DNA from 2 places in the Mesorhizobium sp. YL-MeA3-2017 genome. Region 2 is predicted to be linked to the other one. Evidence: riboswitches for the same ligand, from Rfam matches in the RefSeq annotation. Region 2 holds a riboswitch; the other holds the start of a gene.
The links. Region 2 has a riboswitch for S-adenosylmethionine ahead of metA (homoserine O-acetyltransferase MetA). Riboswitches for the same ligand answer to the same signal wherever they lie in the genome.

Region 1: another riboswitch for S-adenosylmethionine. It lies ahead of QFZ88_RS16865 (O-succinylhomoserine sulfhydrylase); the one in region 2 lies ahead of metA (homoserine O-acetyltransferase MetA).

Annotation. Positions count from the first base shown of each region.
Region 1 is NZ_JAUSVH010000001.1:3,519,532-3,526,898, forward strand. Features, by position in the region: gene QFZ88_RS16855 (glycosyltransferase) at 1-396, shown strand, start outside; gene QFZ88_RS16860 (MmcQ/YjbR family DNA-binding protein) at 459-794, shown strand; gene QFZ88_RS16865 (O-succinylhomoserine sulfhydrylase) at 819-2,006, opposite strand; SAM riboswitch at 2,062-2,138, opposite strand; gene QFZ88_RS16870 (2'-deoxycytidine 5'-triphosphate deaminase) at 2,247-3,341, shown strand; gene QFZ88_RS16875 (ABC transporter substrate-binding protein) at 3,501-4,229, shown strand; gene QFZ88_RS16880 (transporter substrate-binding domain-containing protein) at 4,412-5,182, shown strand; gene araD1 (AraD1 family protein) at 5,258-6,250, opposite strand; gene mmsB (multiple monosaccharide ABC transporter permease) at 6,450-7,367, opposite strand, start outside.
Region 2 is NZ_JAUSVH010000001.1:2,408,099-2,415,465, forward strand. Features, by position in the region: gene QFZ88_RS11325 (response regulator) at 1-192, shown strand, start outside; gene QFZ88_RS11330 (aldo/keto reductase) at 235-1,182, opposite strand; gene QFZ88_RS11335 (gamma-glutamylcyclotransferase) at 1,242-1,790, opposite strand; gene QFZ88_RS11340 (DUF2125 domain-containing protein) at 1,888-2,886, shown strand; gene QFZ88_RS11345 (prephenate/arogenate dehydrogenase family protein) at 3,000-3,935, opposite strand; gene hisC (histidinol-phosphate transaminase) at 3,940-5,046, opposite strand; SAM riboswitch at 5,198-5,275, shown strand; gene metA (homoserine O-acetyltransferase MetA) at 5,325-6,248, shown strand; gene QFZ88_RS11360 (LysR family transcriptional regulator) at 6,278-7,135, opposite strand; gene QFZ88_RS11365 (MFS transporter) at 7,276-7,367, shown strand, end outside.

The DNA.
Region 1 (7,367 bases), 1.1 Mb from region 2:
CTTGGCTATCGCACCCGTGAAGCCGTGTGGTCGCGCCAGGCCCGTTGGGCGCGGCTGCGGCGGGTCACCTTCCCGTTCTTTTTCGCGCCGGAAATCTGCGTCGGCGCGGCCATTCCGCTGCTGCTGGCACTGATCGCGGCGGCAAGCGCCGAGGTCAGCCTGTTCTGGACGACGCTCGCGGTGCTCGCGGCGGTCTATTTGCCCGAATATGCGCTGGCCGTGGCCAAGGGCTGGTATGCCTCGCCGCGGCTGATCCCCGCGATGATGGTTCGCGATGTCATGCTGCCGGCGGTGTGGCTGCGCGGCTGGGTCGGTGGCGCCATCGACTGGCGCGGCAACACCATGAACATCAGCACCAAATCCGACGAGCCCGAAGAGGTGCTCTCGGGCGCCTGATCTTCGCCGCCGTATCGTTCGCGTCCGCTTTGCGGCATGATCGGCTGCGAGGGAGGTGGGCGATGCTGACTGAGGAACGGTTCTGCAAGCTTGCGCTCGGCTTTCCCGAAGCCGTCCAAAGTGGTCATTTCGACGTGACGGATTTCCGCGTGCGCGGCAAGATATTCGCCACGCTGCGGCCGAAGGACGGCCGCGCCGTCGTCAAGCTCTCGCCCGACGAGCAACGCCTCCTGATGGAAACGGCCGCCGGCCAGTTCGAGCCGATCCCAGGCTCCTGGGGCCAGAGGGGCTGGACGCGCGTCGTTCTCGACATGGCGGACGAGGCAAGCGTCCGCCATGCCATGGCGATGGGCTGGCGCTCGGTCGCGCCGAAAACGTTGCTCCAGGCCGCCCCTTAACGAGGCGGCCCGAGCCAGCGCGGATCACGCCTTCGCCAGCGCCTGTTCGATGTCTTCCAGCAGGTCGTCGGTATCTTCCAGGCCGAGCGACAGCCGCAGCGTACCTTCGCCGATGCCGAGTTCGGCGCGCGCCTCGTCGGTGAGGTTCTTGTGCGTGGTTGTCGCCGGGTGCGTGATCAGGCTCTTGGCGTCGCCCAGATTGTTGGAGATCAGCACCACGTCGAGCGCGTTCTCGAAGGCGAAGGCCGACTTCTTGCCGCCCTTCAGGTCGAAGCAGATCAGCGTCGAGCCGCCCGTCATCTGCTTCTTGATGATGTCGGCCTGCGGGTGGTCGGCGCGGCCGGGATAGATCAGACGTCCGATCTTGGGGTGGCCGGCGAGGAAATCGGCGATCTTGCCGGCGGCTTCCGTCTGCTGGCGCACGCGCAGCGGCAGCGTCTCCAGGCCCTTCAGCAGCACCCAGGCATTGAAGGGCGAGAGGCTGGGGCCGGTGTGGCGGAAATAGTCGTGCAGGTTCTCGTCGATCCACTTCTTGTCGGACAACACGATGCCGCCGAGGCACCGGCCCTGGCCGTCGATGTGCTTGGTGGCCGAATAGACGACGATATGCGCGCCGAGCTCCAGCGGCTTCTGCTGCAGCGGCGTGGCAAAGACGTTGTCGACCACAAGCCGGGCGCCGATGGAATTGGCGAGCCTGGCGACGGCGGCGATGTCGACGACTTCCAGAGTCGGATTGGTCGGGCTTTCCAGGAAGAACAGCTTGGTGTTCGGACGGACCGCGGCTTCCCAATTCTTGATGTCGGTGCCGTCGACCAGCGTCGCCTCGATGCCGTATTTCGGCGCCAGCGTCTCGACCACCCAGCGACAGGAGCCGAACAGCGCGCGCGCCGCCACGATGTGGTCGCCGGCCTTAAGCCCGCACAGCACTGCTGCTGTTACTGCCGCCATGCCGGAAGCCGTCGCCCGGGCATCTTCCGCGCCTTCCAGCGCGCACATACGCTTTTCGAACATGTCGACGGTGGGATTGGCATAGCGCGAATAGATGAAGCCCGGCTCTTCGCCCTTGAAGCGGGCTTCGGCGCGCTCGGCGCTGTCATAGTGATAGCCTTGGGTGAGGAACATCGCCTCCGACATTTCGCCGAAGCCTGATCGCAGGGTGCCAGCGTGGACGAGCTGGGTGGCGGGTTTCCAGTTGCGCTTCTTTTCGGTCATGGCTCCGTTCCAACACAAAAAAACCGGCCGCGAAGTCGCAACCGGTCCATATGGCCTTTCATGGCCCACGGTCCTTTAGCGACTTGTTTTACGTGGCTGCAAGCCGACCGGCAAATCACCACGGGATAAAGCCCCTTTAGACCCGGGCGCGGCTTGCGTCAATTGCCGGCTTCATTAAGAGCTTGGGTTGCTGGCATGATAGCCGCACCCGGGCATGGGCCAGCCGCCGCGGAGTTGAGATTGCGCAAGACAGGCATTCTTCCCGATCAGGACATTGCCGCGCTGTTCCAGGCAGGCGCGCTGAAGTCGCCGCGTCCGCTCGATGGCGACCAGATTCAGCCGGCCAGCCTCGACCTTCGCCTCGGCGAAAAGGCCTATCGCGTCCGCGCCTCGTTCCTGCCCGGCCCCAACAGCACCGTGGCTGCCAAGCTGGAGCGGCTGAAGCTGCATGAGATCGACCTCGCCGATGGTGCGGTGCTGGAGACTGGTTGCGTCTACATCGTGCCATTGCTCGAAAGCCTGGCATTGCCGGCCGACATCTCCGCCTCGACGAACCCGAAGAGCTCGACCGGCCGCCTCGACATCTTCACCCGCGTCATGACCGATCACGGCCAGGAATTCGACAAGGTCGCCGCCGGCTATCGCGGTCAGCTCTATCTCGAAGTCAGTCCGCGTACCTTCCCGATCGTTGTGCGCACCGGTTCGCGCCTGTCGCAAATCCGCTTCCGCACCGGCAAAGCCTTGTTATCGGAAGACGAACTGCACGCGCTGCACTGCGCCGAGACGCTGGTGGCAATCGACCCGCCCAATATTTCCGGCGGCGGCATCGCGCTGTCGATCGACCTCGCCGGCGACAAGGACGGCCTGGTCGGCTATCGCGGCAAGCATCACACCGGGCTGGTCGACGTCGACAAGCGCGCCGCACAGAATGTCGTCGACTTCTGGGAGCCGCTCTATCGCAGCGGCGCCGGCGAACTGGTGCTCGATCCCGACGAGTTCTACATCCTGGTCAGCCAGGAGGCGGTGCATGTGCCGCCGCTCTTTGCCGCCGAGATGACGCCGTTCGATCCGCTGGTGGGTGAGTTCCGCGTCCACTATGCCGGTTTCTTCGATCCCGGCTTCGGCCATTCCGGTGCCGGCGGCACCGGCAGCCGCGCGGTGCTTGAGGTGCGCAGCCACGAGGTGCCGTTCATCCTCGATCACGGCCAGATCGTCGGCCGGCTGGTTTACGAGCACATGCTGAAGCGGCCGAACGCGCTCTACGGCACCGATCTCGGCTCCAATTATCAGGCGCAGGGCCTGAAGCTTTCCAAGCATTTCCGCGCTGCACGCTGAATGGCCCAGCCGCGCTGAATGGCAAGTGCAGGTCGCATGGCGCGCTTGCCTGGGTCTCTTGGCCGTGCTTGGCTGTCAGACAAGGCCGTTGGGGCCGCAAACCCGAGGGGGAAAACAATGAAGATGTCCAGGTGGATCGTTTCGGCTGCGGCCGTGGCGATGTTGGCGGCCGGCGCAAGCACTGCCTTTGCGGCCGAAAAGATCAAGATCGGCACCGAAGGCGCCTATCCGCCCTTCAACACCATCACCTCCGACGGTAAGCTCGAAGGTTTCGACATCGATATCGCCAATGCACTCTGTGCCCAGATGAAGGCCGAGTGCGAGATCGTCACTCAGGATTGGGACGGCATGATCCCGGCGCTGCAGGCCAAGAAGTTCGACGCCATCATCGCCTCGATGAGCATCACCGAGGAACGCAAGCAGAAGGTCGCCTTCACCAACAAATATTACACCACGCCGCTGGCGGTGGTGGCGCTGAAGGATAGTTCGCTGGGCGGTACCGATGGCGCCGCCGTCGCCGGCAAGACGGTGGGTGCGCAGGCCTCCACCACCCAGGCCAACTATGCCCAGGACGTCTACGCCAAGGCCGGTGCTGACGTGAAACTCTATCCGACGCAGGAAGAGGCCGTGACCGATCTCGTCAACGGCCGCCTCGACGCCGTGCTCTCCGACAAGTTCGTGCTGGTCGACTGGATGAAGCACGGCTCGGCCAAGGACTGCTGCAAGATGATCGGCGACGTCAAGGGAACCGAAACCCAGGCCGGTATCGCCGTGCGCAAGGAAGACAACGAACTGCGCGAGAAGCTCAATGCCGCCATCGACGCGATCGTCGCCGACGGCACCTACAAGAAGATCCAGGCGAAATATTTCGATTTCGACATCTATTGATCGGTTGAACGGGGCGGTGGCCCCGACCGGCCGTGTTTATGAAACGGGCGCCATCCGGCGCCCGTTTTTCATTTGGACGCTCCGAGTGCCAATCCGAAGCCCTCAGCTGGCGCTTCCTCGTTCCGGCTCGTCATGTTTGGCAGGGTGACGGCCGTTTTGGCCGGAGTTGGAGGAATTCAGGAATGCATATTTCGAAATGGCTGGTTTCGGCCGCTGCAGCGGCGATGCTCGTGATGGGCGGCGGTGCGGCATTTGCCGCCGAAAAGCTGAAGATCGCGACCGAGGGTGCCGCGCCGCCGTTCAGCACCGTGCTGGCCGACGGCACGCTGGCGGGCTTCGACGTCGACATTGCCAAGGCGCTGTGCGCCCAGATGAAGATCGAATGCGAGATCGTCGCGCAGGATTGGGACGGCATGATCCCGGCGCTGCAGGCCAAGAAGTTCGACGCCATCATCGCTTCGATGACCATCACCGAGGAGCGCAAGAAGCAGGTCGCCTTCACCAACAAATATTATGCGACGCCGCTAGCGCTTGCCGCCTTGAAGGATACGACCTTGACCGGCACCGAGCCGACGGCCCTGGCCGGAAAGACGCTGGGTGCGCAGGCCTCGACCACCCAGGCGACCTACGCCCAGGACGTCTACGCCAAGTCCGGTGCCGAGGTAAAACTCTACCCGACGCATGAGGACGCGGTGGCCGATCTGGTCAACGGCCGGCTCGATGCCATCATCACCGACAAGTTCGTTCTGGTCGACTGGGTCAAGAATGGCGGCGGCAAGGATTGCTGCAAGCTTGTGGGAGACGTGAAGGGCACCGAAGCGCAGATCGGCATCGCGATCCGCCAGGGCGAGGACGCGTTGCGTGAGCGGTTCAATGCGGCCATCGACGCGATCGTTGCCGACGGCGCCTACAAGAAGGTGCAGGCGAAGTATTTCGATTTCGACATCTATTGATGGTCACGGCTGCTGCTGTTAGTCGGCCTCGACCACGGGGAACGGGCGCCGCTGGCGCCCGTTTTCGTTTTCGCCCTAGAGCGCTTTCACCGTCACGTTCACCGGTTGCTCGATCTCCAGCGGATTGCGCAGCGGCAGGCCGAATTCCGGCGCCTCGATTTCGAAGACGTCGCCGTCCCGCGTCCTGATGCCGTCCGCGAAGGACAGGGTGGCGGTGCCGAACATGTGCACATGCACGTCGCCCGGGCGGCGGAACAGCGCGTATTTGAAGTGATGGTGTTCAAGATTGGCGATGGTGTGCGACATGTTCGTTTCGCCCGACAGGAACGGCTTTTCCCACAGAGGCTTGCCGTCGCGCAGGATGCGCGAGGCACCACGGATGTCGACCGGCAGGTCGCCGATCAGGATTTCCGGGCCGAAAGACGCGTTCCTGAGTTTCGAATGGGCAAGATAGAGATAGTTGACCCGTTCGGTGACATGGTCGGAAAACTCGTTCGACAGGGCGAACCCGACACGGAACGGCATGCCGTCGTCGCCGATGATGTAGATGCCGGCAACTTCCGGTTCCTCGCCGGCGTCCTCGGCGAAGGCTGGCGACAACAGTGCGGTGCCGGGCGCCACGGCCATGGTGCCATTGCCCTTGTAGAACCATTCCGGCTGCACGCCCGCCTGTCCGGCGCCCGGCTTGCCGCCGTCGAGCCCCATGCGAAACATCTTCATGGAATCGGTCAGCTGTTCCTCGCCCTCGGCGTTGAGTTTCTTGTGCATGGCGTCGCGCGCCGCCGCTGAACCGAGATGTGTCAGGCCCGTGCCGGTGAGATGCAGATGCGCCGGGTCGGGATGGTTGATCGGCGATAGCAGCCGTCCCTTGCGGTAGAGCGCTTCAAGGTCGACCACATCGGCAAAGCCTTTCCGCTCGATCAGCGCTTCCAGGCCGGAGCCGGTGCGCGCCGCTTCCGTCGCCAGCGAGTAGACGCTGCGCGCGCCATTGACCACGCGGGCCTTGCCGCCGTCGCGGGCGACGACGCGGATGGTGTCGCCTTCATCGAGGAACTGGGAGATCAACATGACGATCCTCTTTGCCTTGCCTGTCGCGGGGCATCGCGCCCGCAAATCTTTCCCCTCGCGGCTCCCGCATGGGCGCCGCGTTGAACCTTCTCATCCGGGTTTGGCCCGCGGTCAGCCTTGCTTGCCGAACTGTCCGGCAGGGGCTTCCGGCTTTCGGCCCGCGAGCGACATACCTGTCTTTCGCCTTGCCGCGGCGGTTTCAGGCCTTGTTCTTGTTGTAGACGTCGAAGACGACGGCGCCGAGCAGCACCAGCCCCTTCACCACCTGCTGCCAGTCGACATTGACGCCCATGATCGACATGCCGTTGTTCATCACACCCATGATGAAGCCGCCGACCACCGAGCCCATCACCTGGCCGACGCCGCCCATCGCCGAGGCACCGCCGATAAACACCGCCGCGATCACGTCGAGCTCGCTACCCAGGCCCGCCGCCGGCACGGCCTGGCCGAGGCGCGCGGCGATGATCAGTCCGCCGAGTGCCGACAGAACGCCCATATTGATGAACACCATCAGGGTCAGCCGGTCGGTCTTGATGCCGGAGAGCTGGGCTGCCTTGGCGTTGCCGCCCATCGCATAGATGCGGCGGCCGATCGTCATCTTCTTGGTGACGAAGATGAACAGCGCGATCAGCACGGCCATCACCATCAGCACGATGGGCAGGCCCCTGTAGGTGGCGAACTGGAAGACGAGGAACAGCACCAGCGCGCTCACCACCAGGGTCTTGATCGCGAACAGCGCGAAGGGTTCCGCCTCATAGCCGTGCCGCTCGCGCGTGCGCCGCGCCGCCAGGCCGAAATAGGCGTAGGCCACGACGGCGATGATGCCAATCACCATGGTCGTCATGTGCAGGCTCAGGCCGCTGCCAACCACGGTCTTGCCGGCCGCGTTCACGATCGGCTCGACCAGGGTCAGCGGGCCGATAATGTCGGGAATGAAGCCGGAAGAAAGCGCCTTGAAGCTGTCGGGCAACGGCCCCACCGACGAGCCGCCGCCGAGCAGCGCCTGGCACATGCCGCGAAACATTAGCATGCCGGCCAGCGTGACGATGAAGGACGGTATTCGGTGATAGGCTATCCAATAGCCCTGCGCCGCGCCGATGGCGCCGCCGATCAGCAG
Region 2 (7,367 bases):
GAGATGGACGGCATCGAGATGGCCAAGGCGGCCGCAGCCAATTTCCCGGCGCTCAAGATCATGCTGGTGACCGGTTATGCCGACCAGCGCGAACGGGCCGACGAATTGAACGGTATTATCCTCGACGTCGTGCAGAAGCCGTTCACGCTGGCCGAAATCCGCGACCGCGTCGGCCGCGCTTTGGCGGCCTGACCGGCCCCTCTCTCCAAAGACAGGTTTCCGGAAAACGGGCTTCTAGCCGCTCGCCTTGTCGAGTTCCTCGATGTCGGTCGCGGTCAACACCAACGAGGCCGACCGGACAAGGCTTGCCATCTGCTCGGGCGTAGTTGCGCTGGCAATCGGTGCGGTAACGCCAGGCCGGGCGATGACCCAGGCAAGTGCTACTTCCGCCGGCCTGGCCGAATGGCGCGCGGCCACCGCGTCGAGCGCCGCCAGGATGCGCATGCCGCGCTTGTTGAGGTAGGCGCCCACATCCTCGCCGCGCGCGCTTTTGCCGAGATCCGCCTTGCCGCGGTATTTCCCGGACAGGAACCCCTTCGCCAGGCTGAAATAGGTGATGACGCCGAGCCTCTCGGCCATGCACAGGTCGCGCAACGGACCGTCATAGGAAGCCCGGTCGTAGAGATTGTATTCCGGCTGCAGCACCTCGTAGCGCGGCAGGTCGCGCAGCCTGGCGACGTCGAGCGCAGCGCGCAGTTGCCCGGCGTCGAGGTTGGAGCAGCCGATATGGCGCACCTTGCCTTTGGCGAGCAGCTTTTGATAGGCGCCGAGCGTTTCCTCGTAGGGTACCGTCGGGTCCGGCCAGTGCGACAGGTAAAGATCGATGACGTCGGTCTGCAGCCGCCTCAGCGAGGCTTCGACCGCCCGCTCGATATGCGCGGCCGACAGGTCCTTCTTGCCCTGGCCCATGTCGGAGCCGACCTTGGTGATGACGATCACCCTGTCGCGGTTGCCGCGCGCTTTCATCCACTTGCCGATGATCGTCTCCGATTCGCCGCCCTTGTTGCCGGGCACCCAGCGCGAATAGGCGTCGGCGGTATCGATGGTGTTCAGGCCACCGTCCACGAAACGGTCGAGCAGGTCGAAGGAGGTTTTTTCGTCGGCGGTCCAGCCGAAGACGTTGCCACCCAGCACGAGCGGCGCGATTTCGAGGTCGGTTCGACCGAGCATACGTTTCTGCAAGATTATTCTCCCTGACAGCAGCGGCCCGCTGGTTCCCGGCTACAACCTAGGTCTTGTGGCTACCCGTTCAATGGGGCCGGCGTGTTTTCAACCGGAGCGATCAGCCGCGCGACCGTTTCCAGCCAGTGGTCGCGAATGCCGAGTGCTTCGAGATGCCGGACGGTGTTGAAGACATAGTCTTCGTTGACGCCGGACTGGCCGGCCGCACCGCGCACCACGGCCGCCGCCTCGGCCTCGGCCAGCGCGCCGGCATATTGTTCGTGGCCCCGGTCGGCGACATAGGTGACCGCATCGACGGTCCTGCCATCTTCCAGCGCAAGGCGCACCCAACGCTCAAGATAGACATGCGTGACCAGTTCGCGCTCACGCAGATAGCCGATCACCTCGTCGCGCAGCTCGCCGGGCACCCTGAAGGCAAGGCCGATGCAGGAACCGCCGCGATCGAGGCCGAGCACAAGACCCGGTCGTTCACGCGTGCCGCGATGCACGAAGGAATAGACGCAAAGCGAACGGCGATAGCCGTAAAGCCGCGCCCGCCGCGTCTCGACATGCGCAAAACCGGGACGCCAGATCAGCGAACCATAGCCAAAAACCCAAAAATCGCCCATATCGCCAAGCCTGTATGCGGATATTGCCATCCGCACGTTTCATTTCGACCGGGATGGTTCCCTTTCCGGTTCTTCATGCGTTATCGAGGGCCACGGCATGACGTCAAGCGACCAGACCAAGCCAAAGCGTCGGCGCTGGCCGATCCGGCTGATCATTTTGTTGCTGGTGCTGTTCGGGCTCTACAGCGCCGGCTGGTTCTGGCTGGCCGCGCGCGTCAAGAGCGAGGCCGGCAACGCGGTTGCCGCGCTCGCCGCCAAGGGCGCCAACGCCGACTGCTCCAACCTGACCGTCAGCGGCTACCCGCTGCGCTTCGTCGTCACCTGCGACGCGCTGGCCTATCAGGATGATTCCAGGAACGTGGCGGCCGCGTCCGGCGGCGTGGTGGCCGCGGCAAGTCTGCTACGGCCACTGGTTCCGAACGCCGAGCTGGACGGTCCGCTACGGACTTCGGTGCCTGGCATGCTACCGCTATGGATCGACTGGGACAGCCTTCAGGCCAGCACCCATCTTTGGTGGCCGCTGCCGAGCAAGGTTTCGCTCGCCGCCGAAGGTTTCAACGGCCAGACGGACCCGGCCGACGAGACCGACCCGGTGCAACTCTTCAGCGTCGGCCAGCTCGCGCTGGATGCCAGCCCCGCCGGTCAGGACATCGTGCTGAACCACGCCTTCACCGACCTTGAGATCGACGCGCATACCATCGGCGGCCGCGTGCTGCCGCCCTTCGACGGCAAGGGCGACATGACTGTGAAGAACGGCGTTGCGCTGATCGCCACGCCGCCGAAGAGCCTGCGCGGCCAGTCGGTCGATATCCGCAATCTCGAACTGTCTTCGGGCGAGGCCCGTATCGCCTTGTCGGGCCCGCTTTCGGTGGATGCCGACGGGCTGATCGACGCCACCCTCAACATCAAGCTGCAGAACCCGAAGGCGGTCGCGGGCATCCTGGCCACCGCCATTCCCGAGCAGGCCAACCAGATCCAGCAGGGCTTCGCCGCTTTGTCGATGCTGGGCAACGAACCGGCCATGCCGCTGAAAGTGGTGAAGGGCCGTGCTTCGCTGGGTTTCATCCCGCTCGGGATGATCAAGCCTGTCGAATAGGTCGTCGGCAGTCGGCAGTCGAAACTGCTCACTCGTAGCTTAGCAATCGCAAGACAGGCTGCCGGATGCGCTGCCACTATTCCGCGACTGCCGACTGCCGACTGCCGCCTTCCTCACTTCTTCTCCGGATGCTCCACCACCTGGCGTCCGAAGTCGGGCACGTCGATGTCCTGGCCGGCCTGGATGATCGAGCGGCGGATGGCGCGGGTGCGCGTGAACAGGTCGAACAGCTTGTCGCCGTCGCCCCAGCGGATCGCCCGCTGCAGCGAGGACAGGTCCTCCGAAAAGCGCGCCAGCATTTCCAGGATCGCGTCCTTGTTGTGCAGGCACACGTCCCGCCACATGGTCGGGTCCGACGCGGCAAGGCGGGTGAAGTCGCGGAAACCGGAAGCCGAATATTTGATGACCTCGGACTTGGTCACATTGGCCAGGTCGTCGGCGGTGCCGACGATGTTGTAGGCGATGATGTGCGGTAGGTGCGAGACGATCGCCAGCGTCATGTCGTGATGCTCGGGCGTCATCGTATCGATGTTCGAGCCGCAGCGGCGCCAGAACGTCGACAATTTCTCCAGCGCCAAGGGGTCCGTGTCCGGCAACGGCGTGAAGATGCACCAGCGGTTGTCGAACAGATCCGGGAAGCCGGCATCCGGGCCGGAATTCTCGGTACCGGCCAGAGGATGGCCGGGAATGAAGTGCACGCCCTCCGGCACGAAGGGCGACATCTGCGCGACCACCGACTGCTTGGTCGAGCCGACATCGGTGAGGATCGCCCCCTTCTTCAGCGCCGGTGCGATCTCTTCGGCGACGGTGCCGGAAGCGCCGACCGGCACCGACACGATGATGAGATCGGCGTCGCGCACGGCCGTCCTGGCGTCGGTGCTGTAGCTGTCGCCGAGCTGAAGGTTCTCGGCCCGCTTCAATGTTTCGGGGCGGCGGGTGGAGATGGCGATGTGGCGGGCAAGGCCCTCGCGGCGGATGACGCGCGCCAGCGAGGAACCGATCAGGCCGATGCCGATCAGTGCGATCTTTTCAAACAGGGGTTCGGACATATCTCTAGCTTTTCAGGAATGCGGCGAGTGCGGCGACCACACCGCGATTGGCTTCTTCGGTTCCGATCGACATCCGCAGCGCGTTGGGAAAACCGTAGCCGGCAACGCGCCGCAGGATATAGCCTCGCTCGCTCAGATAATCGTCCGCCGCCGCCGCCGAATGTTTCGCGTCGTCGGGAAAATGGATCAGGATGAAATTGCCGACGCTCGGCGTCACGCGCAGGCCGAGCCCGGTGAATTCCTCCGAAAGCCAGCGCAGCCACGTTTCGTTGTGCGCGACGCTTTTCTCGATATGGGCTCGGTCGCGGATGGTCGCGATACCTGCCTCTATGGCCACGGCATTGACGTTGAACGGCCCGCGCACGCGGTTGATCGCGTCGACGATCTCCAGCGGCCCGTACATCCAGCCGACGCGCGCGCCACCAAGCCCGATCTTCGAGAAAGTTCTGGTCATCACCACGTTGCGGCTGGACGCCACCAGTTCGATCCCCGCTTCATAGTCGTTGCGGCGGACATATTCGGCATAGGCCGCGTCGAGCACGAGCAGGATGTTCTTCGGCAGCCCCGCATGCAGCCGCCGCACCTCGTCGAACGGCAGATAGGTGCCGGTCGGGTTGTTGGGATTGGCAAGGAAGATGATCTTGGTGCGCGGCGTCACCGCCGCCAGAATGGCGTCGACATCGGCGCGCTCATCGGTTTCCTTGACTACCACGGGGGTAGCGCCGGCCGCCTTGATATAGATCTTGTAGACCATGAAGGCGTGTTCGGTGAAAATCGCCTCGTCGTCCGGCGTTAGGTAGATCTGCGAAAGCAGCCCGAGGATCTCGTCGGAGCCGTTCGAGCAGACGATGTTGGCCGCATTCAATCCATACGTTTCGGCAATGGCCTCGCGCAGCCGCTTGGCCGAGCCGTCGGGATAGATGTCGAGCTTCGCCGCCACCTCACGCGCCGCCTCGATCGCCTTGGGCGACGGTCCGAGCGGGTTTTCGTTGGACGAGAGTTTATGAACCTTGGCAACGCCATGCGCGGTGCTCTTGCCGGGCACATAGGCCTCGATATCCATGATGCCGGCGCGGGGCTGAGGGCGAAGCGGGTCGTTTGCCTTGGTCATATCGAAAATCCGTGAAGTGCGCCTCCGGCCGGAGGCCATGGCGGAAATACCGTCCGCACTGCGGAATGTCGAGGAAAACCGGCAAGCCGGGCGCGCTGGCACGACAGCCGGCGTACGGTTGACGCAATCCGCTACCGGGCGTAAGAGCAGGGCATAGACCCGTGGTGATTTGGCCGGTCGGCTTGCAGCCACGTTAAATAAGTCGCTAAAGGGCCGTTTGCGATCCGTAAACCGGCTTTGCGACAGCAATGCCGGTTTTTGTTTTTGGAGTTCGCACCATGCCGATCAAGATTCCGGATCAGCTTCCCGCCCGTGAAGTACTGGTGAAAGAGGGCGTGTCCATCATGGACGAGCAGACCGCTCTCCGTCAGGACATCCGTCCCTTGCAGATCGGCCTGCTCAACCTCATGCCCAACAAGGTGCGGACGGAGACCCAGTTCGCCCGCCTGATCGGCGCAAGCCCGCTGCAGGTGGAGCTGGCCCTGGTGCGCATCGGCAACCACAAGGCCAAGAACACCTCGGAAGACCACCTCATCACCTTCTACCAGACCTGGGAAGAGGTAAAGGATCGCAAGTTCGACGGCTTCATCATCACCGGTGCGCCCATCGAGCTGTTGCCCTTTGAGGACGTCACCTACTGGGACGAACTCAAGCGCATCCTCGACTGGACAACGACGAACGTCCATTCGTCGTTCTTCATCTGCTGGGGAGCGATGGCCGCCGCGTGGCATTTCCATGGCGTTCCAAAATACACACTGGAGGAGAAGGCGTTCGGCGTCTTCCGCCATCGCAACAACGCTCCCGCCTCGCCCTATCTCGCCGGTTTCTCGGACGATTTCGCCATCCCCGTGTCGCGCTGGACAGAGGTTCGCGCCACCGACATCCCCAAGGGCTCGGGCCTCGAATTGCTGATGGATTCGGAGGAGACCGGCCCAAGCCTGCTCGCCGAGCAAGCCAGCAACCGGCTCTACATGTTCAACCACATCGAATATGATTCGACCTCGCTCAAGGAAGAATACGACCGCGACGTGGCCGCCGGCACACCCATCGCGGTGCCGCACGAATATTACCCCGATGACGATCCAAAACGTCCGCCGCTCAACCGCTGGCGCTCGCATGCTCATCTGTTGTTCGGCAATTGGATCAACCGGGTCTACCAGACCACCGCTTACGACCTGGAAAACATCGGCAAGGATCGTTAGCCGATCGGCAAAAAGGCTGCGGCAGCCCTCTACGCTGCCGTGGCGCGATGCTCGCGGAAGGCGCAGGCGAGGATGCGCAGCGCCTCGCGCGAACGCCTGTCGGTCAGCGTCGAATGCAGCACGATTTCCGACGACGGCACCTCGGGCAGGCCGAACTTGCGGCTGATCTCGACGGTGCCGGGCGGTGCCAGCCGGCTGGAAAAAACGGCCGTGGCGAGCCCGGCCGAAACAGCAGCCGTGACAACGGACGAGCCACCGCCAAGAAACACTTCGACCCAGGGAATGCCGGCATCGTTGAGCGTGCGCGTCGCGAGATCACGGACACCGCAGGCCGGCGCCAATGCCGCCAGCCTAATCGGCTCACCCTGGCGATGGTGGAAGTCGGGCGTGGCGAACCAACCGAAATGCTCGGGGCCGAGAACCTCGCCGTCACGGCGGTCGTCCTCGCGCCTGACGATGGCCGCATCCAGCTTGCCGCGATCGAAGGCGTCGAGCAGCACGCTCGAATTGTCGACCTGCACCTCGATCGTCAGCGCCGGGTCGTGCTTGTTGAGCCGCGCCAGCAGCGTCGTCACCTCCGGCCCGGCGACATGCCCGGCAATGCCGAGCGCAAAGCGCCGGATGCCGCAAGACAGGCCGGCAACCGCATTGTCATGCGCGGTCAGGAAGGCCCGTGCCGAATCGATGAACAGCGCACCGTCGGCCGACAGCCTGACCCGGCGCGGCGTGCGTTCGATCAGTTTGCGGCCGATGCGCTCCTCCAGCCGCTTCAGCTTGACGCTGACCGCGGCCTGGGTTGAACCGAGGGCATCGGCGGCACGCGTAAAACTCTGCAGTTCCGCCACCATGACGAAGTTGCGCACGGCCTCTGCGTCCAGCCACAGCATCTCATTCATCCAATTTTGTTATCACTGAAATATGGTTGCATATCATTTATGCATGATCAAGCTTCGCCTATCTGGGATGTTTCCAAATAACCAGCGGCGCCGGACCTTCTGTCCCCGCCGCCGCCAGCCGGAGACAAGGGATGAAGCTGACGAGTAGAGACAATCTGGCGCTGGTCGCGATCTGTCTGTCCGCGCTGATGTTCGGCCTCGAAATATCGAGCGTGCCGGTGAT